Regions from separate parts of the Pantoea sp. X-Soil-ISGK-285 genome, predicted to be linked through region 3. Evidence: predicted binding sites of a transcription regulator. Region 3 holds the regulator's gene; each other region holds the start of a gene.
The links. Region 3 encodes LexA, which represses DNA repair genes until DNA is damaged. Its sites were predicted from a motif close to TNCTGTATGTACATACAGNA; they were not measured.
Positions count from the first base shown of each region.

Region 1: a site for LexA is predicted at 1,598-1,617, ahead of mutH (DNA mismatch repair endonuclease MutH). Genes of this name have one in related genera too.
Region 2: a site for LexA is predicted at 1,989-2,008, ahead of AC6I8B_RS06475 (DNA translocase FtsK 4TM domain-containing protein). Genes of this name have one in related genera too.
Region 4: a site for LexA is predicted at 1,862-1,881, ahead of dinB (DNA polymerase IV). Genes of this name have one in related genera too.

Region 1 covers NZ_AP035938.1:3,321,233-3,329,214, reverse strand. The annotation lists gene AC6I8B_RS15690 (TerC family protein) at 1-589, opposite strand, end outside; gene mutH (DNA mismatch repair endonuclease MutH) at 689-1,366, opposite strand; gene rppH (RNA pyrophosphohydrolase) at 2,051-2,578, shown strand; gene ptsP (phosphoenolpyruvate--protein phosphotransferase) at 2,591-4,837, shown strand; gene lgt (prolipoprotein diacylglyceryl transferase) at 5,164-6,045, shown strand; gene thyA (thymidylate synthase) at 6,042-6,836, shown strand; gene AC6I8B_RS15660 (prepilin-type N-terminal cleavage/methylation domain-containing protein) at 7,024-7,494, shown strand; gene AC6I8B_RS15655 (prepilin peptidase-dependent protein) at 7,491-7,982, shown strand, end outside.
Region 2 covers NZ_AP035938.1:1,373,747-1,381,728, forward strand. The annotation lists gene trxB (thioredoxin-disulfide reductase) at 1-934, opposite strand, end outside; gene lrp (leucine-responsive transcriptional regulator Lrp) at 1,456-1,950, shown strand; gene AC6I8B_RS06475 (DNA translocase FtsK 4TM domain-containing protein) at 2,069-5,617, shown strand; gene lolA (outer membrane lipoprotein periplasmic chaperone LolA) at 5,795-6,406, shown strand; gene AC6I8B_RS06485 (replication-associated recombination protein A) at 6,414-7,757, shown strand; gene serS (serine--tRNA ligase) at 7,850-7,982, shown strand, end outside.
Region 3 covers NZ_AP035938.1:308,297-316,278, reverse strand. The annotation lists gene pspG (envelope stress response protein PspG) at 84-350, opposite strand; gene dusA (tRNA dihydrouridine(20/20a) synthase DusA) at 531-1,523, opposite strand; gene AC6I8B_RS01380 (conjugal transfer protein TraF) at 1,631-2,881, opposite strand; gene zur (zinc uptake transcriptional repressor Zur) at 3,332-3,853, shown strand; gene AC6I8B_RS01370 (CsbD family protein) at 3,927-4,139, opposite strand; gene dinF (MATE family efflux transporter DinF) at 4,307-5,629, opposite strand; gene lexA (transcriptional repressor LexA) at 5,730-6,344, opposite strand; gene AC6I8B_RS01355 (diacylglycerol kinase) at 6,450-6,818, opposite strand; gene plsB (glycerol-3-phosphate 1-O-acyltransferase PlsB) at 6,947-7,982, shown strand, end outside.
Region 4 covers NZ_AP035938.1:901,269-909,250, reverse strand. The annotation lists gene AC6I8B_RS04140 (sugar ABC transporter substrate-binding protein) at 1-758, shown strand, start outside; gene dinB (DNA polymerase IV) at 795-1,850, opposite strand; gene dpaA (peptidoglycan meso-diaminopimelic acid protein amidase) at 2,095-2,838, shown strand; gene AC6I8B_RS04125 (class II glutamine amidotransferase) at 2,809-3,576, opposite strand; gene lpcA (D-sedoheptulose 7-phosphate isomerase) at 3,628-4,206, opposite strand; gene fadE (acyl-CoA dehydrogenase FadE) at 4,460-6,910, shown strand; gene mtnK (S-methyl-5-thioribose kinase) at 7,104-7,982, opposite strand, start outside.

The DNA of each region.
Region 1 (7,982 bases), 1.1 Mb from region 3:
AACCGACCAGAATCAGGAAAGAGAGAGCCAGCATTTTCACTGACGGATGGCGGTCAACAAACTCACCGATAGCGCGCGCAGCGAACATCATCATCAGCACGGCAATAACCACCGCCGCCATCATAATGAACAGATGATCGGAGAGGCCGATGGCCGTGATCACCGAGTCGAGGCTGAAAATAATGTCGAGCATCATGATCTGTACAATCGCACCCAGGAAGGAATGGACGCGGGTGTTGTGTTCGCCTTCGCTGCCTTCGATCGTTTCATGGATCTCCATGCTCGATTTCCACAGCAGGAACAGTCCGCCGAACAGCAGAATCAGATCGCGCGCCGAGAACGCATGATCCATCAGCGTAAAGAGCGGGTTAGTCAGACGGGCTACCCACGCGATAGAAGCCAGCAGGCCAAGACGCATCAGCATCGCGCCCATCAGACCAATGCGACGTGCGCTGGCTTGCTGGTGTTTTGGCAGTTTAGCGACCACCAGCGACAGGAAAATGATGTTATCAATACCCAGCACCACCTCAAGGATGGTCAGGGTGCCCAGCGCCAGCCAGGCGTTGGGATCGGAAATCCACTCAAACATACCGACATTTAATCCTAAACGAAAAGTAAACGGCGATTATACGCATTCAATTCGCCGATCTCCCACAAAATTGCGACACATCAACGCGGGTGGCGACGTTCAGAGGAGAAAATGACGCGCCAGCAGGGGCCTGGTGAAGCTTTTCTTCAGGTAGAAACCGCGCGGCAGCGTCATGATTGGCTGGCCCTGATCGCCGATTCCTTCTGTCAGCGCTTTGCTATTGGCGGCTTTGGGCCGGATTTGCAGCCAGGCACCATGTCGCGCGGTAATCTGCTCTACGCGACCCAGCACAATCATATCCATCAGCTCTTCCCAGTCCTGCCGCAGCATCTCATCTTCTTCCGCATCGGGGCTCCATAACAGCGGCGCGCCGACACGGCGTTCCCGCAGCGGAATCTCACGCCCGCCTTCAACCGGGATCCACAATACCCGCGCCAGCTTGTGGCGCACATGGCTGGTGAGCCAGGTCACGCCGCTGTTGCCGGTCAGAGGTGCCACGCAGACAAAGGTGGTTTCCAGCGGTTTACCCTGCGCATCAATCGGGATGGTTTTCAGTTCGATACCCAAATGGGCAAAGTCCTGCTCCGCTTTGCTGCCTGCGCTGGCACCAAGATGCCACTCCAGCAGCATGCCGACCCAGCCCTTGTCGCGTTTGAGATCCGCAGGCATGGGCAGACCGGCGCGCGCGGCCAGGGTTTCCAGGGTCAAACCGGCTAAATCCTGCGCGCGTGCCAGCAGGCTGGCTTCATCTTCAGGTGGTCCTGGCTGGTAACTCATGGTGAACACTCGCAATGATTAAAATTTGTACAACAGCGGGTGAGTCACGTTTCTCACATAAATAATCCGCGTCAGGGATCGATAATAACATGATAGATCGTGCTTTTTTTAGCGGATTGCACGCTCGCCGCCCCAGGTGCTTCTGGGTTATCCCAGCTTACCCGCAACAATGAACAGGATCTCCAGCCCGGTTATCCACAGAAAAATGGGATAACCACCGTCTGAGTGCGGTACTGGTTCCATTTACAGCCTTGACTTTTCACGATATGGCTATAATTTCGCCGCTCTGGCCTAACCCTGAGCGATTATCTGTGGATAAAAAGCAGTGTGCTTATATTTTAAGCTATTGTCAGTTACCATGAAAATATTCACTGTTTATAAAAGATTTACCGGTAAGGTTTTCGATTTAATTTCATTAAAAATCATACTGATGTGTTGTTGGTTCTTTTTGGCTCTTCAGCGTGCACGGAAAAGGTTATTCAGATAACTCCCGCGTTCTGCACAAAGCTATCCACAGAAAAGGTGAATAAGATCGATCTTTTTCTCGGTCATTGTTTATAACTTTGCCATTTTCTGTGAGTTATCCCGGCGATGATGGCTTAACCCCCCATGAATCCAGTGGTTTACCGCCTGTAAGGAGTATGAAACAATCAGCTCATTCAAATTTTGCTTTGAGGTAGTCCGGTGATCGATGATGATGGCTACCGCCCGAATGTTGGTATCGTAATCTGTAACCGGCAGGGACAAGTGTTATGGGCCAGGCGCTTTGGACAGCACTCCTGGCAATTTCCTCAGGGAGGCATCAATCCCGGTGAAACCGCAGAACAGGCGATGTATCGCGAACTGTTCGAAGAAGTCGGATTACACCGGAAAGATGTTCGAATACTTGCTTCTACCCGTAACTGGTTACGTTACAAGTTGCCAAAACGTTTGGTGCGTTGGGACACAAAGCCGGTATGTATCGGCCAGAAACAAAAGTGGTTTCTTCTGCAGTTAATGTGTAATGACGCGGATATCAATGTGCAGCACAGCAGCACGCCCGAGTTCGATGGCTGGCGCTGGGTCAGTTTCTGGTATCCGGTGCGTCAGGTTGTCTCCTTTAAGCGCGACGTTTATCGTCGGGTGATGAAGGAATTCGCTGGCGTGGTGATGTCTATGCAGGAGAGTGCGGGGCAGCGAAATAATCCTGCCCATCGACGTAAGAGAGGATAGGCCACGCCCTTTATGCTCACTCAGTTGCGCGAAATTGTAGAAAAAGTGGCGAGTGCGCCGCGTCTCAATGAAGCACTCGACATCCTGGTTAATGAGATCTGTCTGGCGATGGATACGGAAGTCTGTTCCGTTTACCTCGCCGACCACGATCGTCACTGCTACTACCTGATGGCGACGCGCGGACTTAAAAAACCGCGTGGCCGCACCGTGACCCTGGCGTTTGACGAGGGGATCGTCGGTTTAGTGGGCCGTCTGGCCGAACCGATTAACCTTGCTGACGCCCAGAGTCATCCCAGCTTTAAATATATCCCCGCAGTGAAAGAGGAGCGCTACCGCTCCTTCCTCGGCGTGCCGATTATCAGCCGTCGCCAGTTACTGGGCGTGCTGGTGGTACAGCAGCGCGAGCACCGTCAGTTTGATGAAAGCGAAGAGTCGTTTCTGGTCACCCTTGCCACCCAGATGGCGGCATTGCTGTCGCAGTCGCAGATGGCCCAGCTGTTTGGTCAGTTCCGGCAGACGCGGGTGCGCGCAATTGCAGCTGCGCCTGGCGTGGCGGTGGCACCGGGCTGGGTGGATGAGACGCAGCCACTGCTCGATCAGGTTTCGGCTGCCTCAACGCTGGATGTTCATCGCGAACGTGAGCGTCTGTCGCTCGCCATGAGTGAAGCCACCAGTGAATTTCGTCGCTTCAGTAAACGCTTCAGCGCCAGCGCTCAGAAAGAGAGTGCGGCCATTTTCGACCTTTACTCTCACCTGTTAACCGATGCCCGACTGAAAAAAGATCTGTTCGATGAGATCGAACGCGGATCGGTCGCCGAATGGGCAGTGAAACAGGTGATCGAGAAGTTTGCTGAACAGTTTGCCAGCCTGACGGACACCTACCTGCGTGAACGCGCAGGCGATCTGCGGGTGCTGGGTCAGCGCCTGCTGTTTCACCTTGACGATACGCTGGTCGGGACCAATGCCTGGCCGGAACGCTTTGTGCTGGTGGCCGATGAGCTGACCGCCACCACTTTAGCTGAGCTGCCGCATGAGCGGCTGGCGGGCGTGGTGGTGCGTGACGGCGCAGCCAACTCCCATGCGGCGATTCTGACGCGCGCGATGGGGATCCCGACGGTCATGGGCGCTGACATCCAGCCTCATCAGCTCAACAAACGTTTGCTGATCGTCGATGGGTATCGCGGTGAGCTGTTGATCGATCCCGAGCCGGTGCTGGTGCAGGAGTACCAGCGTTTGATCAGCGAAGAGAATGCGCTGAGCAAAATGGCCGAAGGCGTGGTCGATCAGCCCGGTGAGCTGAAAAGCGGCGAGCGCGTGCAGGTGATGCTGAATGCCGGCTTAAGCCCGGAGCATGAGCAGACGCTGGGCAACTGGGTGGATGGCATCGGTCTCTACCGCACCGAAATCCCGTTTATGCTGCAGAACGGCTTCCCGTCGGAAGAGGAGCAGGTGGCACAGTATCAGGGCATGTTACAGCTGTTTCACAACAAGCCTGTGACGCTGCGTACCCTGGATGTGGGAGCAGATAAACAGCTACCCTACATGCCTATCAGTGAAGAGAATCCCTGTCTGGGCTGGCGCGGCATCCGCCTGACGCTTGACCAGCCGGAAATTTTCCTGGTGCAGGTGCGTGCGATGCTGCGTGCTAACGCCGCATCCGGCAACCTCAGTATTCTGTTGCCGATGATCAGCCATATCGATGAGATCGACGAAGCGAAAAAGCTGATCGATCGCGCAGGACGCGAAGTCGAAGAGATGCTGGGCTATACGATCCCCGCGCCGCGCATCGGCATCATGATTGAAGTGCCGTCGATGCTGTTTATGATCCCGCATCTGGCGTCGCGGGTCGATTTTGTCTCGGTTGGCACCAACGATCTGACCCAGTATCTGCTGGCGGTGGATCGCAACAACACCCGCGTGGCCAATCTCTACGACTCGCTGCATCCGGCGATGCTGCGTGCACTGAATACGATTGCGCAGGAAGCCCGTCTGGCCAATCTGGAATTGTGCCTGTGTGGTGAAATGGCCGGCGATCCAATGTGCGTGGCGCTGCTGGTCGGGCTGGGGTATCACCATCTCAGCATGAACGGCAAAAACGTACCACGGGTGAAATACCTGCTGCGCCATCTGGATCACGAAGAAGCGCAGCAACTCAGCGAGCAGGGGATGAATGCTCATACCGCCACCGAGGTTCGTCATCTGGTCTCGACCTTTATGGAGCGTCGCGGGCTGGGCGGTTTAATCCGCGGCGGTCGCTAAGCGCCACTTCAGGCTATTTATTTGCCATTCTGGCCCCGGGCAGTGCTCACACAGGCTGCTTTAGCAACCTGAACGCCCGTCAGGGCGGCCCTGAAGGGGCGAGCACAGCGAGTAATCCTCACGTACTACGTGTACGCTCCGGTTGTTGCGCGCTGTCCGTGACCAGTCTGGCTGCAACAATGTACGCCTGACGAGTCAGACTCTGGGCGTTATCCGCGTTTACATTTGCGGGACAATTCACAAAACCGGCTGTGCTATGATGCGCAGCCTTAATTTATGTGCCTGACAACACCCCCTTTTCAGGGTTGAAAAATAGACGGTGAATGATGAATAACGGCTATATTGCATTTCCGCAGTTCGATCCGGTGATCTTCTCGATTGGACCGGTTTCGCTTCACTGGTACGGTCTGATGTATCTGGTGGGCTTTGTTTTCGCCATGTGGCTGGCTGTCCGCCGCGCCAATCAGCCGGGCAGCGGCTGGAAAAAAGAGGAAGTGGAGAACCTGCTTTATGCCGGTTTCCTGGGGGTCTTCCTGGGTGGACGCATCGGCTATGTGCTGTTCTACAACTTACCGCTGTTCCTGGAAAATCCACTCTATCTGTTCAAAGTCTGGGATGGCGGTATGTCGTTCCACGGTGGCCTCATCGGGGTGATTGTCGTCATGCTGGTCTTTGCCCGCCGCACCCGACGTAATTTCTTCCAGGTGGCTGATTTCATCGCGCCGCTGATCCCGTTCGGTCTGGGTGCCGGTCGTCTCGGCAACTTCATTAACGGTGAGCTCTGGGGCCGTGTCGATCCGGGCTTCCGCTATGCCATGCTGTTCCCTGGCTCCCGCAGCGAAGATGTCGCGCTGGCCGCCACCAATCCGCAATACCAGGCGCTGCTCAATACCTACGGCGTGCTGCCGCGTCATGCTTCGCAGCTCTACGAACTGGTGCTGGAAGGGATAGTGCTGTTCATCATCCTGAATCTGTTTATTCGTAAGCCACGCCCGATGGGCAGCGTCTCTGGCCTGTTCCTGATTGGCTATGGCGCCTTCCGTATTATCGTTGAGTTCTTCCGCCAGCCGGATGCCCAGCTTGGCCTGTTTGAAGGCGGAATCAGTATGGGACAGATCCTCTCTGTGCCGATGATTATTGCCGGTATTATTATGATGATCTGGGCGTATCGTCGTCGCCCGCAGCCACAATTTCGCGAGGAAAAATGAAACAGTATCTGGATTTAATGCAACATGTGCTGCACGAAGGCACGCCAAAAGCTGACCGTACCGGCACCGGTACGCTTTCAATTTTTGGTCACCAGATGCGTTTCAACCTGCAGGATGGTTTTCCGCTGGTCACCACCAAGAAATGTCATATCCGCTCAATTATTCATGAGCTGCTGTGGTTTCTGAAAGGTGATACCAACATCGGTTATCTCAAAGAAAACAACGTCTCCATCTGGGATGAGTGGGCGGATGAGAATGGCGATCTCGGCCCGGTGTATGGCAAACAGTGGCGCAGCTGGGGAACGGCCAGCGGCCAGGAGATTGACCAGCTAAGCCAGGTGATGGAGCAGCTGAAGCTCGATCCCGACTCACGCCGGATTATCGTTTCTGCCTGGAACGTCGGCGAGCTGAGCGAGATGGCGCTGGCCCCTTGCCACGCGTTCTTCCAGTTCTACGTGGCGGACGGCAAACTCTCCTGCCAGCTCTATCAGCGCTCGTGCGACATCTTCCTGGGCCTGCCGTTTAACATCGCCAGCTATGCGTTGCTGGTACATATGGTGGCGCAGCAGTGCGATCTGCAGGTGGGCGACTTTGTCTGGACCGGCGGTGATACCCACCTCTACAGTAACCATCTGGAGCAGGCGCGCCTGCAGCTGACCCGCGAACCGCGTCCGCTGCCATCACTTGTTATCAAACGCAAACCGGCGTCGCTGTTTGACTATCAGTTCGAAGATTTTGAGATTGAAGGCTACGATCCGCATCCTGCGATCAAAGCCCCTGTCGCCATCTGATTCGCGATAAAAGATAACGCCCTGGCTTCATCGCCGGGGCTTTTTTTTGCCCGCAAACCGGTAAATCTGCGGCAACGCTCGCACGCTTCTGCCAATTCATGCTGTTGCGGAAGATTCTCTGCGACGTGCTTTCCAGCCTGCCAAATCGCGCCTTGTTTCATCTGTTCATCACCCGCACTCTGACACCATGAAAACAGCATACTTACGCGGTTTTACCCTGCCGGAACTGCTGCTGGTGATGGTGATTGCCGGCATGCTGAGTCTTGCCGCGCTGCATGGCTGGCAGCGCTGGCAACAGCGGCTGCAACTGCGCGACAGCGCCCAGCAACTGCAGGGATTCCTGCTTCGGCTGCGTGCCCAGGCCAACCGGCAAAATAGCGATCTGGTTTTATGGTCACGGCCTGGCGATCCCTGGTGCATCGGTGCCGGAAGCCTCCCCGTTGCAGGGTGTGATAGCCGAAAACGGCTGCAATTCGTGGCGCCGCACGCTGGCGTTGCGCTCTATGGCATTCGGGGTGAACCGGGCTTCTATGGCCGACGTAATGTGGCCCGGGCGGGCAGCATTGAGCTGGGTAACAGCGCCGGACGAATGCGGCTGATTATCTCGGCCAGAGCCCGTATTCGCCTCTGCATGACGGATGAGGAGACGTGTCGTTGAAAATGGCCGGATTCAGCCTGCTGGAGATGCTGATCGCCCTGGCAATCAGCGCCGTCGTGATGTTAAGTGCTGGCCGTTTTCTGCCGCTGCTGCTGGCAGAGAACGCCGGCGTGATGCAACAGGCGCAGCTGCGTCAGGAGTTACAGCAGATGATGGCGACGCTGGAAAAAGCGGTGCGGCGTGCCGGTTATTGTCACGGTGAGTGTGGCAGTGGGGCGCTGCAAATCAGAGAGAACTGCCTGCTGCTGCGCTGGGATGAGAACAGCAACGGTAAATGGGAAGGGGTGAGCCATGCAGAGAGTGACTATTACGGTTATCGCCTGCGACAACAGCAGCTTGAGATGCAGCGAGGTGTTGACCAGTGTCAGTCAGCGGGCTGGGAGCGGCTCTCCGATCCCGCGTTTATGACGCTGGAGCAGTTCAGCGTCAGCCAGCAGGGCACGCAGGTCAGATTAGTGCTGCAGGGACGGGCCGGACGCTGGCTTGAA
Region 2 (7,982 bases), 1.1 Mb from region 3:
GCTCAGCGTCTAACGCGGCCATACAGCCGGTGCCCGCAGAGGTGATCGCCTGACGATAGATATGGTCCATCACATCGCCTGCCGCAAAGACGCCAGGGATGCTGGTCTGAGTGGCGTTGCCGTGCAGACCTGACTGAACTTTGATGTAACCGTTCTCCAGCGCCAGCTGACCTTCAAAAATGGCCGTATTCGGGCTGTGTCCGATAGCAACAAAAAGACCCGCCACCTCCAGCGCTTCTGTCTCATCACTGTTCTGGGTAGAACGCAGCGTCAGACCGGTGACACCCATCTGATCGCCCACCACTTCTTCCAGCGTGCGATGGGTATGCAGCACGATATTGCCATTGCGCACTTTTTCCATCAGGCGGTCGATCAGGATCTTCTCTGCGCGGAAGCTATCACGACGGTGAATAAGGTGCACTTCAGCCGCAATATTCGCCAGGTAGAGCGCCTCTTCCACAGCCGTGTTGCCACCGCCAATCACCGCGACTTTCTGGTTGCGATAGAAGAAGCCGTCACAGGTTGCACAGGCAGAGACGCCTTTGCCTTTGAAGGCATCTTCGGAAGGCAGACCGAGGTAGCGCGCTGACGCACCGGTGGCGATGATCAGGGCATCTGCCGTGTATTCGCCGCTGTCACCCGTAAGGCGGAACGGACGGTTCTGCAAATCGACGGTGTGAATGTGATCGAAAATGATCTCAGTATTAAATTTTTCGGCATGCTCATGCATCCGCTCCATCAGCGATGGACCTGTCAGATCGTGCGGGTCGCCCGGCCAGTTCTCCACCTCGGTGGTAGTGGTCAGCTGTCCGCCTTTTTCCAGACCCGTAATCAGTACCGGGTTCAGGTTGGCGCGTGCAGCATAAACGGCTGCGGTATAACCCGCTGGGCCGGAGCCCAGAATGAGTAACTTACTGTGTTTGGCCGTACTCATGCGTTCCTCAGTTTCATTCGGCTGACATAGCCTGCGATTGTAGGGAATATCCGGCGACAATGACAAGGCTTAGGCAATTTTGTTAACGATAGCTGCAAACGGCGTAGACGATGAGCGACGGTTTTGCCTGGGCCAATGCGCCAAAAGGGGGCAAAACTCGGGTTAGAGGGGTGCAATAGTGGAAAAATAGTCATTTAAAAACAGATACCCAGCGGACTGTCTGGCATCTTGTCCTGAATTTGGTGATTTTACTTTGACAATCGCCTGCGCTTTTGCGAAAACATTATCAGAAGCGAATAACATTTATCGGAACAAAACAGGTTTTCATCGCCCGTTTTGCACGTAACGCCGAATAAAAGCAGCCTGATATGGATAATGACGCATGATGTGGACAGACAACATGCGTCATATCGATAGGTGTCAGAACACAGGCTCTGTTAGCTCACTTCAGAAATGCCCCGAACAATGAGCGTTTTCAGGGCGTGGCAGGTAAAGGGAAGGAATTAAGAGAGACAATAATAATGGTAGACAATAAGAAACGCCCCGGGAAAGACCTCGACAGAATTGACAGGAACATTCTGAATGAACTTCAGAAAGATGGTCGCATTTCAAACGTAGAGCTTTCCAAACGCGTAGGCTTATCGCCTACGCCATGTCTTGAACGCGTGCGTCGTCTCGAACGTCAGGGATTTATTCTTGGCTACACCGCGCAGTTGAACCCGCACTATCTGGATGCGTCGCTGCTGGTGTTCGTTGAGATTACTCTGAATCGTGGTGCACCGGATGTGTTTGAGCAATTTAACGCCGCTGTGCAAAAACTTGAGGAAACTCAAGAGTGTCACCTCGTTTCCGGCGATTTCGACTACCTGCTGAAAACGCGCGTACCTGATATGTCAGCCTACCGTAAGCTGCTGGGTGAAACCCTGTTGCGCCTGCCGGGCGTAAACGACACGCGTACGTATGTGGTGATGGAAGAGGTTAAACAGAGCAATCGACTGGTGATCAAAACTCGCTGATGCGGGGCAGGTGCAAAACCTGTGAGATTTCGGTACACTCCTGTGCATTCATACAGGATCAGCGTCGGGCTCGCCCGGCGCTGTTGCTTCTTACTTTACAGGCACCTGGAGAGTCCTCTTGAGCCAGGAATATACAGAAGATAAAGACGTTTCGTTACAATCGATGAGCAGTGGACGTCGTCTGCTGGAAGCAATGCTCATTCTGGTGGCGCTGTTTGCCATCTACCTGATGGTTTCTCTGGTCAGTTTTAACCCTTCCGACCCGAGCTGGTCGCAAACGGCCTGGCATGAACCTATCCACAATATCGGCGGCAGCGTCGGTGCCTGGCTGGCTGACACCTTACTCTTCATTTTTGGTGTGATGGCGTATGCCATTCCGCCCGTCATCCTGGGTCTGTGCTGGATTGCTTTCCGTCAGCGCGACAGCCAGGACTACTTTGACTACTTTGCCGTCGGGCTGCGCTTAATTGGCGTCCTCGCGCTGGTGGTGACGACCTGTGGTATGGCGGCGCTGAATGCCGATGATATCTGGTACTTTGCCTCGGGCGGCGTGATCGGCAGCCTGGTCAGTAATGCTATTGCACCCTGGTTCAGTCCGGCTGGCGGCACGCTGATGCTGCTCTGCGTCTGGGCGGCGGGCATTACCCTTTACACCGGCTGGTCATGGCTCACCATTGCAGAAAGAATTGGTGGCGTAGTCATGGGCGTACTGACGTTTGCCAGCAACCGCTCACGTCACGATGAACCCTGGCAGGAAGAGGATGACGAGCGGGACGCGCGTGAATACGCGGATGTGCCTGAGCTTCATGCCGCCGATCAGGATGATGATGTGCTGCTTTCTGCCCCACGTGCAGTTGCTGAGCCTGCGGCGTCACAACAGGATCCGCTGCTGGCTAAAGCTGCAGCAGCCACCAGTGCGGCAGTCGCGGCCACCGCTGAAGCCGCTGAGGTGACCCTCGCCCCGGCAGTCACGGTGACGCCTGCACCTGTCGCTGCACCTGCTGCTGCGGTTTCAGCTTCGGCGCCTGCCGCGTCAGCGACATCCATCCCTGCATCGCCGTCTGCACAACCTGCGCCTGCGTACGCACAGAGCGCGCCAGCTCCGCAGAGTGTGGCGAATTCCCCGGCGCAGAGTGCTTCTGAACCCGCAGACTCACCACCGCTTTATCATTTTGAAATGCCAGACGACGCTCCGGCTACGCCGTCGTTCAGTGCTTACGACGATGATGAACCTAAAATGGGTAACTGGCGGGATACGTCAGCCATCCCTGCGGCCTCGGCGGCAGCGGCAGCGGCAGCCGCTGCAACGGCAGCCCAGGCAACAACGCGTACTGCGCCTGTTTTTGATTTAGCCCCTGAAACCAATCTCAATCCGCAGGTTAAACAAGGTATCGGCCCGGCACTGCCGCGTCCTAACCCGGTAAAACTGCCAACCCGTCGTGAGCTGGCCTCTTATGGCATTAAGCTGCCTTCTCAGCGCATGGCAGAAGAGAAAGCGAAAACGGAAGAGACCGAACCGGTTAGTGCTGGCTCCGTTTCCTCTGCTCCGGATGCTGAAGAGGCGCTGCAGCAGGCTGAACTGCGACAGGCTTTCCAGTCTGAACAGCAGCAGCGTTACGGCACCAGCTGGCAGCAGGACGAGGAAGATGAACAGGATGCACAGCAGCAGGATGCACTGGCGCGTCAGTTCGTCGAGCAGCAACAGCAGCGCTATGAGCCAGAAGTGAAAAAAGAGCCGGTATTTAATATTGATACCGCCTCAGCGTTTGATTTTTCACCGATGAAAGATCTGGTGGATGACGGTCCTTCTGAACCGCTGTTTACCATTGCGGCGACGCCAGAACCTGAAGCCCCGGCGGTTTCGCACGAACCCTGGCAGCAGGTGAGTGAGGTTTCAAGACCTCAGGCTCCGGCTCATGTTCCTGCACCAGCCAGCTTTGCCCCGGCAGAACCTGCCTATAGCGCGCCGGCTGCACCGTCTGAACCTGACTATGCTGCGCCTGCGGCAACCTCTGCGCCCGCTTATAGTGCCCCTGCGGCTCCTCAGGCTCCGGCGTACGCTGCGCCTGCCTATGGCACGCCACCGGCAGCGCCGCTTCAGCCGGTGGAAGAGGCGAAACCTTCACTGCATGACAGCCTGATTCATCCGTTCCTGATGCGCCATGAGCAGCCGCTGGAGAAACCTTCCACGCCACTGCCTTCGCTGGATCTGCTGACCGCACCGCCAGAAGAGGAAGAACCGGTTGATATGTTCTCGCTGGAGCAGACTGCCCGTCTGGTGGAGTCGCGCTTAGGCGATTATCGCGTCAAAGCGGAGGTGGTCGGTATCTCGCCTGGCCCGGTTATTACCCGCTTCGAACTTGACCTGGCACCGGGCGTTAAAGCGGCGCGTATCTCCAACCTGTCCCGCGATCTGGCGCGTTCGCTGTCGACGGTAGCGGTTCGTGTGGTGGAAGTGATCCCAGGCAAACCCTACGTAGGTCTGGAACTGCCAAACAAGCATCGTCAGACCGTCTATCTGCGTGAAGTGCTGGATTGCCCTAAATTCCGCGACAACCCTTCACCGCTGGCCGTCGTGCTGGGTAAAGACATTGCCGGTCAGCCGGTGGTGGCCGATCTGGCGAAAATGCCACACTTACTGGTCGCCGGTACCACCGGTTCCGGTAAATCTGTGGGCGTGAACGCCATGATTATCAGCATGCTGTATAAGGCGACGCCGGAAGAAGTTCGCTTCATCATGATCGACCCGAAAATGCTTGAGCTGTCGGTCTATGAAGGTATTCCGCATCTGCTGACCGAAGTGGTCACAGACATGAAGGATGCTGCCAATGCGCTGCGCTGGAGCGTCGGTGAAATGGAGCGTCGCTACAAGCTGATGTCGGCACTGGGCGTGCGTAATCTGGCGGGCTACAACGAAAAAGTGGAACAGGCCGAAGCGATGGGTCGTCCGATTCCCGATCCGTTCTGGAAGCCGGGCGACAGCATGGATATGACGCCGCCGGTTCTGGAGAAGCTGCCTTATATTGTTGTGATGGTCGATGAGTTTGCTGACCTGATCATGGCAGTCGGTAAAAAGGTGGAAGAGCTGATTGCCCGCCTGGCACAGAAAGCCCGTGCTGCCGGCATCCATCTGGTACTGGCGACACAGCGTCCATCCGTGGATGTCATTACCGGTCTGATCAAAGCGAACATTCCGACGCGTATCGCCTTTACCGTTTCCAGCAAAATTGATTCACGTACCATTCTCGATCAGGGCGGCGCGGAGTCATTGCTGGGTATGGGTGACATGCTCTACATGCCGCCGAACTCCTCGCTGCCGATTCGTGTTCACGGTGCGTTTGTTCGTGACCAGGAAGTGCATGCAGTGGTTCAGGACTGGAAAGCGCGTGGTCGTCCGCAATATATCGACAGCATTACGGCGGGCGAAGAGAGCGAAAATGCCGGTGGCATCGACAGTGATGAAGAGCTCGATCCGCTGTTCGATCAGGCGGTCGGTTTTGTGGTCGATAAGCGCCGTGCGTCGATTTCAGGCGTTCAGCGTCAGTTCCGCATCGGCTATAACCGCGCGGCACGTATCATTGAACAGATGGAAGCGCAGGGCATCGTTTCTGCACCAGGACACAATGGTAACCGTGAAGTGCTGTCGCCACCGCCACACGATATGTAGTGGCTAAATGTTTTGAAACACAACGCAATGAGCCAGTTCCGACTGGCTCATTGTTTTTATGCGGTTAAACCCCATATCTGAATCAGCTTTCGGTTTTTTCCTCTGTTCTGATGGCGGAACGGCGGCCAGGCTTAATGCAGTTATCGATGGGAACGTTTAAATAAGGAATTGAAGCAGATGAAATTACGCGTAATCGCTCTGGGCCTGTTGGCCACCTTTTCTTCAGCCAGCGTTCTGGCTGATGCTTCCAGTGATCTGCAACAGCGCCTGAACAAGGTCAGCAGCTTCCACGCCAGCTTCACCCAAAAAGTGACCGACAGCAGCGGCGCGAATGTGCAGGACGGCGAAGGCGAATTGTGGGTAAAACGTCCCAGCCTGTTTAACTGGCACATGACCGCGCCGGACGAAAGCATCATCATCTCCGACGGTAAATCGCTGTGGTTCTACAACCCGTTTGTTGAGCAGGCGACAGTCAGCCTGTTGCAGAATGCGACCAGCAACACGCCCTTTATGCTGATTGCCCGCAACCAGTCAAATGACTGGAAGCAGTACAATATCAAACAGCAGGGTGACAATTTTGAACTGACACCTAAGAACAGCGACGGCAACCTGAAACAGTTCACCATCCAGGTGACGTCCAGCGGGACCATCAACCGCTTCAGTGCTATCGAGCAGGATGGCCAGCGCAGCGATTACCAGCTGAAAAGCCAGCAGAATGGCGCTATCAGCCCGGATAAATTCACGTTCACACCGCCAAAAGGCGTGACGGTGGACGACCAACGTCAGTGAGGTCACGGTGAGTAACCTGTCCCTGGATTTTTCCACCGAAAATTTCAAACCTCTGGCCGCGCGTATGCGGCCAGAAACATTGAAACAGTACATTGGTCAGCAACATCTGCTGGGCGCAGGCAAACCTCTGCCGCGCGCGATTGAAGCAGGGCACCTGCATTCAATGATCCTGTGGGGACCTCCCGGGACCGGCAAGACCACGCTGGCTGAGATCATTGCCCATTACGGTAACGCCGATGTGGAACGTATTTCAGCCGTCACCTCCGGCGTAAAAGAGATCCGTGAGGCGATTGAGCGGGCCCGTCAGAATAAACATGCCGGGCGACGCACGATCCTGTTTGTGGACGAGGTCCATCGGTTCAACAAGAGCCAGCAGGATGCCTTTCTGCCCCATATCGAAGATGGCACCATTACCTTTATTGGTGCGACCACCGAAAACCCCTCTTTTGAACTTAACTCAGCGTTGCTGTCACGCGCCCGCGTTTACCTGCTGAAATCACTGACTCTGGAAGATATTGAGCAGGTGCTGGATCAGGCGATGCAGGATAAAGCGCGAGGCTATGGGGACAGTGACATCGTGCTGCCGGACAACACGCGCAGGATGATCGCTGAACTGGTTAGTGGTGATGCACGTCGGGCGCTGAACACGCTGGAGATGATGGCTGATATGGCCGAAATCACCGCATCAGGTCAGCGGGAACTGACGCCGCAGCTGCTTAACGAAGTCTCTGGTGAGCGATCCGCGCGGTTTGATAATAAAGGCGATCGTTTTTACGATCTGATTTCTGCACTGCACAAATCGGTACGCGGCTCCGCACCGGATGCGGCGCTCTACTGGTATGCACGCATTATCACTGCGGGCGGCGATCCGCTCTATGTGGCTCGTCGGTTGCTGGCAATCGCCTCCGAAGATGTCGGCAATGCCGATCCGCGCGGTATGCAGGTGGCAATTGCGGCCTGGGATTGCTTCACGCGCGTCGGTCCGGCAGAAGGGGAGCGCGCGATTGCCCAGGCCATTGTTTATCTGGCTTGCGCGCCTAAAAGTAATGCGGTCTACAACGCGTTTAAAGCCGCAATGCGTGATGCGCGCGACCATCCCGATTACGATGTGCCGGAACATCTGCGCAATGCCCCGACTAAGCTGATGAAAGAGATGGGCCTGGGTAAAGAGTACCGTTATGCCCATGATGAAACCAACGCCTATGCCGCGGGTGAAGTCTATTTCCCGCAGGAACTGGCCAGCGCGCGCTATTACACCCCAACCCAGCGCGGGCTTGAGGGTAAGATTGGTGAAAAGCTAAGCTGGCTGGCCGAGCAGGATCAAAATAGCCCGACAAAACGCTACCGCTGAAACAGACGTTACGGTAATGTGGGCAATGTTTTCAACGCATTCCGCTGGAATGCGTCCCTTCTTTCAACCAACTTTTTATACACAGGATAAGCATGCTCGATCCCAATCTGCTGCGTAACGAGCCAGACGCAGTCGCAGAAAAACTGGCACGCCGGGGATACAAACTGGATGTGGAAACGCTGCGTTCGCTTGAAGAGCGTCGCAAAGTGTTGCAGGTGGAAACAG
Region 3 (7,982 bases):
TCCTGCCAGAAAACATAAGTAAAAAATATGTTTAATTGCAGATCAGCCCTGACCAATCTCTCACACTGTGATCTTCACCGCATTTAGCGCCAGCCTTTGCGGTCTAACCTGTTGATCTTACGCCGCAGCTTACGACGTGCTCGCTCATCGCTGTCGCCAAAAAAGGCACGATGCAGCCAGACCGCAATCACCGCCAGCACCAGCCACGGCAACACTTTAATAACAATTGCAAACAGCCCACCGACAAACATCACGATGGTTGCTACCACCAGTGCCGCCAGCACGCCTAACAGCGAAACGCCGGTCAGCAACAGCATCAGGAAAAACCCCAATACGAATAAAATTTCCACGTCAGCGCTCCTTTTTGAGATTGATTGTTATAGCTATTACAAAAAACGTGCCAACAGTTAACTCATTGATTTTTTTCTGATAAGAGATAAACAGAAGAGCGCCACCTGGTGAGAAAAACCACATAGTGGCGTAAAAAAAACCAGCATTCAGAGCTGGTTTTTTCGGGTTCAGGTGAGGCGTCAGGCTTCCTGGGGGATTTTATCCGCTACCAGCGCCAGCGCCGCCTCCAGCACACGGACATCGGCACCGGGTTTGTGGGCATTTTCACTCAGGTGGCGTCGCCACTGGCGGGCGCCCGGGATCCCCTGGAACAGACCCAGCATATGGCGCGTGACATGTCCCAGATACGTCCCCTTTGCCAGTTCCGCTTCAATATAGGGATACATGGCGCGCACCACTTCAACCGGGTTCGCCGCCGGATGCTGACGACCAAACAATGTCTGATCGACCTGCGCCAGAATGCCGGGGTTTTGGTAGGCTTCACGTCCCATCATCACGCCGTCAAGGTGTTGCAGATGGGTCAGTGCCTCTTCCAGGGTTTTCACGCCGCCATTGAGGGCAATGGTCAGTTGCGGAAAATCGCGTTTCAGCTGATAGACGCGGGGATAATCCAGCGGTGGAATCTCGCGGTTCTCTTTCGGGCTGAGGCCGGAGAGCCAGGCTTTACGCGCATGAATGATAAATGTCTCACACTCACCGCGTCCCGCCACCGTGCCGATAAAATCGGTCAGGAATTCATAGCTGTCCAGCTCATCGATACCAATGCGGGTTTTCACCGTGACCGGAATTGAAACCACGTCGCGCATCGCTTTAACGGCATCTGCGACCAGATTCGCCTCGGCCATCAGGCAGGCGCCGAAACGGCCATTCTGCACCCGATCAGAGGGACAGCCGACATTAAGGTTCACTTCATCATAGCCGCGCTGCTCTGCCAGCTTCGCGCACTGCGCCAGTGCCGCCGGATCGCTACCACCAAGCTGCAACGCGACCGGATGCTCAGCCTCACTGTAAGCCAGGTAATCCCCTTTGCCATGAATGATTGCGCCCGTGGTCACCATTTCGGTGTAGAGCAGCGTGTCACCGGTCAGCTGGCGATGAAAATAGCGACAGTGACGATCGGTCCAGTCGAGCATAGGGGCGATAGAGAAACGTTGCGAAGAGAAATTAGGCATGAAGCGCAGACAATCCGGTAATTAAGGGGTGATGGAATTCTGTGCAAGGATAACACAAGGGCGGGCGATAGTGCATCGCCCGCCCCCGAACAGTCTGAATAACGCGCTTAGAAGTTAAAGCCCAGCTGCATCATCGCGCCCCAGGTGTTGTTAGCACCCACAGAGCCCGCCAGATCCAGATGTACGGCTTTGTTAAACGGTGACAGACCAAAACCGGCCGTAGCGACATTTTCGTCGTTAGAACGCATGTCCGCACGATAACCTGCACGCAGCTGCAGCCAGTCAAGTACGCGGTATTCCGCGCCCACTGCCGCATACTGGCTGTTATCCTGAGTTTTGAAGCGTTTGGTTTCAGTCAGATCCACATCGCCCGTCACGGTAAACGGACCTTTATCCCAGGCCAGACCGGTGGTGACCAGCGGGCGAATCTGGTAGGTGTCGCGGAAACCATTGACCTCTTTGGTCTGCAGATCGCGTGAAACCAGGTTCTGTCCGGTTACACCCAGCGTCCAGTTTTCAGCAAAGGTGGTCGCCAGACCGGCATCAACGTTGAAGCCGGTGTCGGTGCTGCGATACTGGCTGTTATTGATGTCACTTTTGTCGTAGTTGTAAATACTGGCGGTGTAGTTATAGAGCCAGGTTTTCTGCACTTTCGGTGTGACGCCTACCGATACTGGCTGACCAGCGATGGTGAACTCATGCGCCACCGCCACACCATAATCGGTGACCAGCGCCGCTAAGCCATTCGCGCTGGAGCGCAGGTTATTTTGATCGCCAGGACGAGGAAGCACTGTGCCGTTAGCCACACCGCGCAGATAGTCGATATCGCTCTGGACCACATTGGCACGCACGTGCGCTGAGCCATAGGCTTTGGTGATAAAGGCGAAAGGCAGCGTCTCGTCAGGGATAGTGACGGCCAGGGCAACCCCGGCGTTACCGTCCGCTTTGTTGCCGCGTAAATCATTTAGCTGGTTGGCGACATCGCCTGAGGCGGCGCGCACTTCAGGATAGCCACGCAGATAATCAGCGAAGGTTAAATTACTGAGCACGTCGCGGTAGCGATCAACGGTATCGGTAATATCATCCACTTTATCTATCAGCTTATCTTTGTCGGTGACCTGAATACCGGCTGAAGGGAAAATAATGCTGACGCTATCGTCGGGTTTGGCGCGCGTCATTAATGCCGGGTTCGCCAGCACTGCGGAGCCATAAAGAGAAGATGCTACGCCGGTGCCGCCCATGGCGTCATTACGTGCATCATACCAGGTCCCTGCCGCCATGGCGGAAGAAGAAAGGAAAAGCGCGGTCGTTACAGCTGTGTAGATTAGCGCTGAACGTTGAGCGGATTTTTTCACCATTTGCCTGCCATCACCTGAGAAATTGTCATTGAAACATTCAATGACTGAATAGTTTGTTAGCCCTATTGTGAACCCTGGCTAACGCGTTATTGCTGTGAATTCAAAGGAAACAGTGTCTTAATTCAAAGGATTGGACGTTTTCCAATCAAAAAACCGTTGTAATTGTTCAAACTGCATTGGGATATTTCAAATAATGCCAGACTTTTCTTAAGTCTTTCTGAACATTACTTCTTAACTCAGTGAGATGCAAAGCAAAATGCCAACAAATTCCGCTTCAGGTGGATTCAGAATGGATCTGATTTGTCGTCAGATTTGAGATAGAAGACGGCTTAAATTCTGATTATGCTGCTTTATCAGGCAAATGATGCTGTTTTTTCAGACGAAAACCAACCTCAGCGCCGCGAAACTATGTGTGATAAAATAACATCACTTATCCAGCGGAGAATTTTCATGACAAACATGACGTCGCAGCAAATTTTGATTCAGGCCGAAAAGATGTGCCTGCAGCGCGGTGTGCGTCTGACTTCGCAACGTGCTGAAGTGTTGCGCCTGATGGCCGAGCAGCCTGGCTCGATCAGCGCCTACGATCTGCTGGATCAACTCCGGGTCAGCGAGCCGCAGGCCAAGCCACCCACGGTTTACCGGGCGCTCGATTTCCTGCTGGAGCAGGGTTTCATTCATCGGGTGGAATCCAACAACAGCTACGTCATGTGTCACCATTTTGAGGCACCAGCACATACATCGGTGATGCTGGTCTGTGACCGCTGTGCCGCCGTTACAGAGAAGCAGGCGCAGGGCGTAGAGAAGATTATTGCTGGTCTGGCAGGTGAAGCGCAGTTTGCATTACGCCACAGCGTGATTGAAGCGCATGGTTTATGTGAAAATTGTGCTGCGGTTGAAGCCTGTACGCACCATGAAAGCTGCGAGCATGACCATCAGGATGAGGGTAAAAAGCGGGGGAAACGCGGGTAATCGGCACATCCTTGTGCGGTTCCGGTGAGGGCCCACCGGAACGCATTCAGCTGATTATCAAGCTATTGTCTGATTACCAGCGGTGATCTTTGTTCTGACCTTCCCAGTCGCTTACTTCGCGCTCGGCTTCATCTTTGGTAGAGCCGTAACGCTCCTGGATTTTGCCGACCAGCTGATCGCGTTTACCTTCGATAACCTGCATATCATCGTCGGTCAGCTTGCCCCATTTCTCTTTCATTTTGCCTTTGAACTGCTTCCAGTTGCCGCTTGCTTCGTCTTTATTCATGGCAGACCTCCAATCCTCGGGTTTTAATGATTATCTTGCTACTTAACAAAATAACGATACAAAGCGCTGGTTAACTGCGCTGCATGGAGTTAATTGTAGTAGCCAATTTATTAACCGTGGAATAATACAGAATAATCCGTATCGGCTTGCGTGCAGCCACGGCTGACTCAGGCATCAAACCAGCTGTTCTGACGCCAGTGCTTACGCCAGATGAGCCACAGCGACAGGCCGCGCAGCGCCAGGAAAATCGTGACCGCCAGCCACAGACCATGGTTACCTAACACCGGTACGCTAAGCAGCGTCAGAAAATAGCCGGCTGCGGCAACTACCATGCTGTTACGCATCTCACGCCCGCGCGTCGCTCCGATGAACATGCCATCCAGCAGATAACACCAGACGCCGATCAGCGGCATTATCATCTGCCAGACCAGATAGCGGTCCGCTGTCTGCTGGAGTGACTGAAGAGAGGTCAGCAGGGTAACGATCTGCGGGCCAAAAATGGCATAGATCAGCGAGAAGAACAGCGCCACCACTACCGCCTGCCGACAGGCAGAGTGCCAGACGCGCAGGAGCTTGCTGCCATCTTTTGCACCATGCGCCTCACCCGCAAAAGCTTCAACCGCATAGGCAAAGCCATCCAGCGCGTAAGCCGTAAAAGTGATGAACATCAGTAATACTGCGTTAACCGCCACCACATCCGGACCCAGCCGGGCACCCAGTACGGTCAGCGAGGCGAAACAGAGCTGCAGCATCAGAGAGCGCAGCATGATGTCCCGGTTCAGTCGCAGCAGCCGGCCGCTGTCACCGCGCCAGCTCTGCTTCAGCAGGCTAAGCGTAATTCCGCGCAGTTTTAACACCCGCCAGACCATGATGCTGCCGACAACCAGCGTAATGTATTCCGCCAGCGCCGTGGCGGTTGCCGCCCCCGCGACACCCCAGTGCAGCCCCATCACCAGCCAGAGATCGAGCACGATGTTAACCAGGTTGCCCACCACCAGCAGGATCACCGGCGCGCGTGCATACTGCACGCCCAGCAGCCAGCCCAGAATGACCAGGTTTGCCAGCGTGGCAGGCGCACTGAGCCAGCGAATCTGAATAAACAGTGCCGCCTGTTCGAGTACATCGGGATTGCCGCCAACGAGATGGGTCGACAGCTGAATAATCGGATAACGCAAAGCGATGAACAGTACGCCCGCCAGCAGCGCAATGATCAGCGGCTGAGTCAGCGCGCGTGCCAGCGCCATTTTATCGCCAGCGCCAAATGCCTGCGCCGTAAGGCCAGTGGTACTCATTCGAAGGAAAAGCAGCAGCATAAAGAGGAAGCTGGTCACTGTAGTCCCGACCGCAACCCCGCCAAGATAGACAGGGCTGTCGAGATGACCAATTACTGCAGTATCGACCACTCCCAGTAAGGGAACGGTGATATTTGAAAGGATCATCGGCAGCGCAAGCCGCCAGAGATTTTTATCGGTTGCCGTAATAAAGCGCATTCGCCGTTCCGTGCTCAGTGTCGCTGCGCAAAAGAGGCAGCGACAAAATTAGGGCAGACAGAATAGCATCAGAGAAGGCGAATGCACGCTGGCAGAAGAATCAGAGCCACTCGCCGTTGCGCACCACGCCAACAGCCAGACCTTCTATGGTCAGTGACTGCGCACGGGTATCGACGACAATCGGGTCAAAATCGCTGTTTTCCGGCAGCAGATGCACGATAGCACCCTGCTTTTTCCAGCGCTTAACGGTGACTTCATCATCAATGCGGGCAACCACAACCTGGCCGTTACGCACATCCTGGGTTTTATGCACCGCGAGCAGGTCGCCATCCATAATCCCGATATCTTTCATCGACATTCCGCTGACGCGCAGCAGGAAGTCAGCAGACGGCTTAAACAGGCCCGGATCGACCTTGTAGTGGGTTTCGATATGTTCCTGCGCCATGATCGGCTCACCGGCAGCAACCCGGCCAATCAGCGGTAGCCCTTCTGAGGCTTCTTCTTCCATTAACAGTCGAATGCCGCGCGATGCACCGGAAACGATCTCGATGACGCCTTTGCGCGCCAGCGCTTTCAGATGCTCTTCTGCCGCGTTCGGCGAACGGAAGCCCAGCTGCGCGGCGATTTCGGCACGCGTAGGCGGCATGCCCGTTGAAGAAATATGGTCGCGAATCAGGTCATAGACCTGCTGCTGCCTGCTGGTTAATGCTTTCATCCCGCCCCCTGGTTGTTTATACAGTCGCTGTGAGTATATACAGGTATTGGTGAAATGGAAACCGATTGTCAGGGAAAACGCGCCCTCAGACGCGTTATGGAAGGCTTATCGCAAATGTGTCCAGAGCAGCGCGATCCAGACGAAGAGTGCCAGTAATATGCTGATCAGCACCGCCGCCGAGCCCATGTCTTTTGCCCGGCCCGCCAGCGGATGATGCTCCTGACCGATGCGGTCGACCACCGCTTCAATGGCGCTATTGAGGATTTCAACAATGACCACCAGCACCACCGCACCAATCATGAGGATGCGGGAGACCACATCGACATCCAGCCAGCACGCGATAACAATAGCGGCCAGCGCAGCCAGCGCTTCCTGCCGAAACGCCGCTTCATGTTGCCAGGCGGCACGAAGCCCCTGCCATGAGTAACCTGCAGCTTTTACTATTCTGATAAGTCCGGTGGCATTATTTGCCATGATGTGGGAACCCTTTCATCGGATTGACGTCAATGTCTGGGCTGCGTGCAATTGGCACCACCACAGATCTTCGCTGCGCTTTCTGGTATGCTTGCGGCGCTTTGCTAACAAGAGGCTTCATGTTGTCTATGTCAGGTTGGCGTAAACTCTATTACAAACTGCTTAATTTACCACTGTCGTTTTTGGTAAAAAGTAAGGCCATTCCGGCCGATCCCGTGTCTGAACATGGTCTGGATCCGACCCGACCTATTATGTATGTTTTGCCTTACGATTCGAAGGCCGACTTACTGACTTTACGTGCACAGTGTCTGCGGCATCACCTGCCCGACCCGCTCACTCCGCTGGAGATTGATGGTTCTCTGCTGCCGCGCCACGTCTTTATCCACAATGGCCCACGCGTCTTCCCCTATTTTGTGCCCAGCGTTGAATCTGTGAAAATCTTTCACGATTACCTGGACCTGCATCGCAATAACCCTAAGCTGGATATTCAGATGCTGCCGGTCACGGTGATGTTTGGCCGCGCACCAGGACGTGAAGTCCAGGGCGAAGCAACGCCACACCTGCGGGTGCTGAACGGGGTGCAGAAGTTCTTTGCCGTTATCTGGCACGGGCGCGACAGTTTTGTCCGCTTCTCGCCGACAGTGTCGCTGCGCCGCATGGCAACTGAACACGGTACGGATCAGTCGATCGCCCAGAAGCTGGCTCGCGTGGCGCGCATTCATTTTGCCCGCCAGCGGCTGGCGGCGATTGGCCCGCGCTTGCCGGCGCGTCAGGATCTGTTTACTCGTCTGCTGCAATCCAAAGCGATTGAAAAAGCAGTAGAAGATGAAGCTCGCAGCAAAAAAATCTCCCATGAGAAAGCGCAGCAGAACGCCGTCGAAATGATGGAGGAGATTGCGGCAAACTTCTCCTATGAAGCCATCCGCGTAACTGACCGCGTGATGGGCTGGCTCTGGAGTCGGCTCTATCAGGGCATCAACGTCAATGGCGGCGAAAAAGTCCGCCAGCTGGCGCAGGATGGCCACGAGATTGTCTATGTGCCGTGCCATCGCAGCCACATGGATTATCTGCTGCTCTCCTATGTGCTCTATCATCAGGGTCTGGTGCCGCCGCACATCGCAGCCGGTATCAATCTCAACTTCTGGCCAGCCGGCCCGATTTTCC
Region 4 (7,982 bases), 590 kb from region 3:
CGCCCTACGCCAGCGGACTGGTGAAGCGCATTGCCGATGCAGGCATTAAGCTGTCGGTGTTTGATACGCCGGTGGATAGCCCGATCCCGGGCGTCACCGTCACCGCGCAGGATGACGCTTCACTGGCGCAGCTGTCGCTGGGCCAGCTCATCCATGATTTCAACGGCAAGGCGAACATCGTCAAGCTATGGGTTGCCGGTTTCCCGCCGATGGAACGCCGTCAGGTGGTGTATGAAAAACTGCTGAAAGAGAATCCGGGCATTCATCAGCTTGAGTCGATTGGTGCGGTTTCAACTGACGTTCAGGGCGACACCGCCAATAAAATTGGCGCGATTCTGGCGAAATACCCGAAAGGCAAAATCGACGCCATCTGGGGTGCCTGGGATGCCTTCAGCCAGGGCGCTTACAAAGCGCTGCAGGAGAATGGCCGTACCGAGATCAAGCTCTACAGCATTGATGTCTCGAACCAGGATTTGCAGCTGATGCGCGAGAAAAACAGCCCGTGGGTGCAGACGGTAGCGGTGGATCCTAAAACTATTGGCGCGGTGAATATGCGTCTGGTGGCGAAGAAAATTGCCGGTGAAGAGACGCCCGCGACTTATCAGTTTAAAGCGGCATCAATCTCTCAGCAGCAGCTTAACAGCCAGCCTGGCGCGGTGAACGTCGCGTCGCTGAACAAGATCATTCCGGGCTGGGGCAGCAATGAGGATTTCGTCGCACCGTGGTTTGCGACCCTGGCGGCGAAATATAAGAAGTAATCGGATGTCAGCCTTGCCGGTCGGTGAGGCTGACGGTTACAGACCCAGCAGCAGCTGACGCTCCAGCTGGGGATCCACCATCGTCACATGTAATCCCACCAGCCGCACGCCGCGCCCGGCACGACGCTCATCCCAGGTTTTACGGGCGATGGCAATCATGTCCTCTTTGTTCAGCACCGGCCAGATATGCTCCTGGGTCGTCTGCTGAAAATCACTGAACTTCAGTTTGACGCCCTGACGCGCCACCTGCTTGTCAGGTCGGATCTGCGTCAGCCGGCGATCCAGTTCGGCGTAGAGAAAATCGATAATTTCCAGGCAGGCATCCCAGTCGCTGATATCTTCCGCCAGCGTTCGTTCAACCCCCAGCGATTTACGCTCGCGCTCAACGATCACGCTGCGGTCATCAATGCCATTACTGCGCTCCCACAGCACCCGGCCAAACTTGCCAAAGCGCTTTAACAGCAGCGCTAAGTCCGCCTTCTGCACGTCGCCACAGGTTACCAGCCCCATCTCTTCCAGCTTTTTGGCCGAGACCTTGCCGACGCCAGGGATTTTCGCCAGCGGCAGGGTCAGCAGAAAACCGGACATCTCCGGCGGGGTAATCACGAACTGCCCGTCCGGCTTATTGAGGTCAGAGGCGATCTTCGCCAGAAATTTAATCGGGGCGATGCCCGCTGAGGCGGTAAGCCCGGTTTCACGGTAGATGGTGGCACGGATCGCCTGCGCCATCAGCGTGGCAGAGCCGTGACAGTGGGGGCTGTCGGTGACATCCAGGTAAGCTTCATCGAGGGAGAGCGGTTCAATCAGCGGCGTATAGCGGGTAAAGATGTCGCGGATCTGCGCGGAGGCTTCTTTATAGGCGTCAAAGCGTCCTGGCAGCAGACGCAGATGCGGGCATAACTTGAGGGCCATGCCGGTTGGCATCGCGCTGCGCACGCCAAATTTGCGCGCCGGATAGTTGGCGGTGCTGATCACGCCGCGACGTTCGCGGCTGCCACCAATGGCGATCGGGATGTCGCGCAGCTGGGGATTATCACGCATCTCCACCGCGGCATAGAAGCAGTCCATATCGACATGAATGATTTTACGCATACCCCCTCCGGCACTGGATAAGTATACAGTTGGCAGGGGTAACTGCAATATTTGTCGCGCTGACGATTAAAGTTTACAAATTTCTGGCCGAATATCCTTCAGTAAATCGCGAATTTGGCTGACGCCGTCTTGCTAAAAAAACAGACAATGTTTAATGTTGCGCTGCGGTAGCGGACAGTTCCGATAATGCAAACAGAGACGCACATTTTGCGTCATGTTCTCTTCACCTCAAGGTACACACAGCATGGGCAAAATCGCACTCCTGTTTGCGATGATTTTACTGCCAGCCCTCAGCATGGCAATGACACCCGAACCCGTCTCAACGGCACCGGTCAGCAAAGAATTAAAGAAGCAGTTACTCGGCACCCCGGTCTATATCCAGATCTTCAAGGAAGAACGCACGCTCGAACTCTACGGCAAAATCGGTAACGAATACCGCCTGCTGGACACCTACCGCATCTGTAACTTTTCTGGCGGCCTCGGCCCGAAACGCCGTGAAGGCGATTTCAAAAGCCCGGAAGGTTTTTACAACGTGAAGCTGAATCAGCTGAAGCCGGATAGCCGGTTTTATCGCGCGATCAACATCGGCTTTCCGAATCAGTACGATCGTAATCAGGGCTACAGCGGCAATTACCTGATGATTCATGGCGACTGTAAGTCGATTGGCTGCTATGCCATGACTAACGCCTATATGGATGAGATTTTTACCTATGTGAATGCCGCACTGCGTAACGGCCAGCAGGATATCAGCATCAGCATCTATCCATTCCGCATGACCGACAGCAATATGCAGCGTCACCGCTACTCCACCTATGCCAGTTTCTGGCAGCAGCTGCAGCCGGGATACGCTTACTTTGCTAAATATCATCAGCCGCCGATGGTTAATGTCGCCAGCGGTAAATATGTGATGAACAGCAGCCCGGCACCGGTTTTAGCCAGTCCCGAAGCCGCTTCACGTTCATTCCTGGCGCTCTCCAAGGCAGAATAACGCCCATTCACCTGGCACAATCCGCTGCCAGGTTTCATTGGCCGTCAGTGGCTGCGTAGCAATCACCGTCACCACGTCATGCGGCGTGGTGTGCTGCTGAAAATCGACCTCCACATCCTGATCCAGTAACTGCGCCCGGCCAAAGGGTGCGCGGCGGGTGATCCAGTAAAGATTGGTGGAGCAAAAGGCCATCAGATAACGGCCGTCTGACAGCAGCATGTTAAACACGCCCTTCTGCCGCAACGTGCCGGCAAGCTCCCCGATAAAACGGAATACCGCAGGCCAGTTGCCTGGCGTACGCGGATAGCGCGTCGCCAGCTGATGCAGGATCCAGCAGAACGCCTTCTCACTGTCCGTTTCGCCCACCGGCCGGAATGTGCCGGTCTCCAGCTGCCGATAGCCCCTGAGCTGCCCGTTGTGCGCATAGGTCCAGTTACGGCCCCACAACTCACGGGTAAACGGGTGGGTATTTTCCAGCGACACCTGCCCGCGATTCGCCTGGCGGATGTGCGCCACCACCGAATGCGATTTGATCGGATACTCCTGCACCAGACGCGCAATCGGCGAGTTAAAGCTCGGCAGCGGATCTTTAAACGTACGACAACCTTTATCTTCGTAGAAGGTAATGCCCCAGCCATCTTTGTGAGGCCCGGTTCCACCGCCACGCTGAACCAGACCGGTAAAGCTGAAACAGATATCCGTGGGAACATTGGCGCTCATCCCGAGCAATTCGCACATAGCCACCGCCTTAGAGTAAGCGGCCTCCCGTCAGGCGGGAGGCCAGCGCAGTTACTTCACCATCTCTTTTTCGATCAGCAGCATCAGGATGTGGATCACTTTAATGTGGATCTCCTGGATGCGATCGGCATAACCAAAGTGTGGCACCCGGATTTCAATGTCGGCACTGCCTGCCATCTTACCGCCATCTTTACCGGTCAGGGTGATCACTTTCATCCCCTGCGCACGGGCAGCTTCAATCGCTTTAATGATATTGGCAGAGTTACCGGAAGTTGAGAGGCCCAGCAGCACATCGCCCGGACGCCCTACCGCTTCCACATAGCGTGAAAAGACATAGTCATAACCAAAATCATTACTGACGCAGGAGAGATGGCTGACATCAGAGATGGCAATCGCCGGATAGCCAGGACGATTTTCGCGGTAGCGACCGGTCAGCTCTTCAGCGAAATGCATCGCATCGCAATGTGAACCGCCGTTACCGCAGGAAAGCACCTTGCCGCCCGCCTTAAAGCTGTCAGCCAGCAGCACCGCCGCACGCTGGATCGCATGGATATTGGCCTCGTCGCTGAGGAATTTATTCAGCGTATCAGCAGCTTCATTAAGCTCAGAGCGGATAATGTCCTGGTACATAGGGATGTCCTTTTTTAGGAGAGGTTAATCGCAGCAAGTTTAACGGAATGGCCGGTCAGCGCAAAGCGTCATGCCATGGCTGGCCAGGCAGTGGCGGTGATTATCGCTGCAGCAGGTGATGCAAAAATGGACAGAAATCGGTTTTTGTGAGGCAGGTTGTAATTGCGATGTAAACAAATTGATAAATCAACCCAACTGCTCTAAACCTCTCTACATAACAGGTCAGACCTCTTACTACTTGGAGCGGTTCATTATGATGGTTGTCTCGATACTTGCCACAGTGGCGCTGATTGGCGCCCTGTTCTATCACCGCCTGTCGTTGCGGCTCAGCAGCGCGATTCTGCTGCTGTGGACTGCTGCGATGGCTTTTGCTCACCTCTGGACGCCATGGTTACTGTTGCCGCTGGCGATCATTCTGCTGCCGTTCAACCTGCCGTCACTGCGCCGCAGCCTGTTTTCAAAGCCGATGTTTCAGCGCTTCCAGCAGGTGATGCCGCCGATGTCACGCACCGAAAAAGAAGCGATCGATGCGGGCACCACCTGGTGGGAAGGCGATCTGTTTCAGGGCAAACCAGACTGGCAGAAGCTGCACAACTATCCGCAGCCGCGCCTGACCGCCGATGAGCAGGCTTTTCTCAATGGTCCGGTTGAAGAAGCGTGCCGCATGGCCAATGATTTCCAGATTACCCATGAGCTGGCCGATATGCCGCCGGAACTCTGGGCTTATCTGAAAGAGCATCGTTTCTTCGCGATGATTATCAAAAAAGAGTATGGCGGACTCGATTTCTCCGCCTATGCGCAGGCCTGCGTGCTGCAAAAACTGTCGGGCGTCTCCGGGATTCTGGCGATTACCGTGGGCGTGCCTAACTCATTAGGTCCGGGCGAACTGCTGCAACACTACGGCACTGAAGAGCAGAAAAATCACTATTTACCCCGGCTGGCACGCGGCGATGAGATCCCCTGCTTTGCGCTGACCAGTCCGGAAGCGGGCTCAGATGCCGGAGCCATCCCCGATACCGGCGTGGTCTGCATGGGCGAGTGGCAGGGTCAGCAGGTGCTGGGCATGCGGCTGACCTGGAACAAGCGTTATATTACGCTGGCGCCGATCGCCACCGTGCTGGGGCTGGCATTTAAACTCTCCGACCCGGATCATCTGCTCAGCGATAACGAGAATCCTGGCATTACCTGTGCGCTGATCCCGACCAACACGCCCGGCGTGGAGATTGGTCATCGCCACTTCCCGCTTAACGTGCCGTTCCAGAACGGGCCGACACGCGGCAATAATATCTTTGTGCCGATTGACTATATTATCGGCGGCCCACAAATGGCCGGTCAGGGCTGGCGGATGCTGGTGGAGTGTCTGTCTGTGGGTCGCGGCATTACGCTGCCATCGAACTCAACCGGCAGCCTGAAAAGTGTGGCGCTGGCGACAGGCGCCTATGCCCATATCCGTCGTCAGTTCCGCGTCTCAATCGGTAAGATGGAAGGGATTGAAGAGCCGCTGGCGCGCATTGCCGGTAACGCATACGTGATGGATGCGGCGGCCACGCTGATTACAGCCGGTATTATGCAGGGTGAAAAACCGGCAGTGCTGTCAGCGATTGTGAAATATCACTGCACCCATCGCGGTCAGCGCGCCATTATCGACGCCATGGATATTGCCGGCGGTAAAGGCATTATGCTGGGTAACAGCAACTTCCTGGCCCGCGCCTATCAGGGTGCGCCTATCGCCATCACGGTGGAAGGGGCTAATATTCTGACCCGCAGCATGATTATCTTCGGACAGGGTGCGATTCGCTGCCATCCTTACGTACTGCAGGAGATGGCGGCGGCAGCCAGCAACGATGTTAACGCGTTTGATCAGGCGCTGTTCAGCCACATCGGTCATGTCGGCAGCAGCACCATGCGCAGCCTGTGGCTGGGCTTAACCGCCGGACGCACCAGCGCCACCCCGACCCGCGATGGCACCCGTCGTTACTATCAGCATCTGAACCGCATCAGTGCCAACCTGGCGTTGCTCTCTGATGTGTCGATGGCGGTGCTGGGCGGCAGCCTGAAACGTCGTGAGCGTATTTCGGCGCGTCTGGGCGATGTGCTGAGCCAGCTCTATCTCGCTTCGGCGACGCTGAAACGCTATGACGATGAAGGCCGCAACGAAGCCGATCTGCCGCTGGTGCACTGGGGCGTGCAGGATGCGTTACATCAGGCGGAAGTCGCGATGGACGATCTGCTGCGTAATTTCCCGAACCGTCTGGTCGCGGGCGCATTGCGGATGACTATTTTTGCAGGCGGTCATCACTGCCCTGCTCCGTCTGACCGTCTGGACCATCAGCTGGCAAAACTGCTGCAACAGCCGTCAGCTACCCGTAGCCGTCTGGGCCGTGGCATGTACCTGACGCCCAGCGAGCACAACCCTGCCGGTCAGCTGGAACAGGCGTTGCAGGATGTGATGGCGGCAGAAGTGATCCATGACAGGCTGTGCAAACAGACGAAGCAGCACCTCTCTTTTACCCGGCTGGATGCGCTGGCGAAGCGGGCGCTGGAGCAGGGCTGGATTGATGCTAAAGAGGCTGAAGTGTTGCAGCGTGCTGAGGCCAGCCGCCTGCGTTCGATTAACGTCGATGAGTTTGAGGCGGATGCGCTGGCAGTGCCGGTGCCAGAGAAAGCTCCTCAGGCTGCGTCGCGGGCGAGTGAGGCAGCATAGTTTTAGCGTTAGCCTGCATCACCGGCGCAGGGAGCAGGGTCAGAAGAGGAAAGCGTCCCGCGTCAGGACGACGCGGGCCGAGCGAGCCAGGGATGGCTTTAGCGACTTTCCGATCTGCCCCTGTTTCCGGCGCGGGCACACTCTTACAGCCAGCCTTTGATTTACCTGAAAGCCGACATCACGTCGGCTTTTTTTATCCCGCCTGACGGATGCGGGCAATCAGCGCATCCACATCTTCTACATGATCGGCCGCCAGAATCAGCGTGCGTCCCAGATTAATCGCATTACGGATGCAGTCGGTACGCATCGCCGGATCGGCAATCAGCTTCATATCCGCCACGTGTGACATCCCCACCGTGCGGCGAATCAGTTCGGTGCCGCAGTAACCGATGGTATCGGCCCATACTTTACGCAGAAACGCCTCCGCATAGCCTGGATAAGCCAGCGCCTCATCACGGGTTTTCTCAGCCGCCAGTGCCAGAAAGCCCGAGGCAAAGGTGGTCCAGAGGGTGTGCACATCGCTGAGACGCTGCTCGCGTGCATCGGCGGCCTCACGCGGTGGCAGCAGACCCGGCACGCCGCAGTAGTTAATCAGCAGGTTGCCGATGGCGGTGCCGACATCAAAACCGATAGGGCCAAAATAACCAAATTCCGCATCAATCGCTTTCAGGCTGTTATCAGCAACGAAAATCGATCCGCTGTGAATATCACCATGCAACAGCGCTTCAGCGTGGGCAAAGAAACGATGCTTGAGACCGCCCACCGCAATGCGCAGTGCATCGTCATTACGCAGGCTGGCGACCAACGGTTCAAGCGCTTCGGGGTAGCTATTGCGCTCATGGTCGGTATAGGGATCGTTAAAGAAAAGATCTTCGGTGATTTCACACATTTCCGGATTAATAAAACGCGCCACTTCCGCTTTTTTCTGGTGCGGATGCAGGATGAAATCGGAGGTATGAAACAGGGTTTGTGCCAGATAGTCGCCTAACTGCTGAGCCGCTTCCGGGTAGTAAGCGCCCTTCACCAGCTCGCCGCGCCAGATGCGATGACTGGAGAGATCTTCCATTACCAT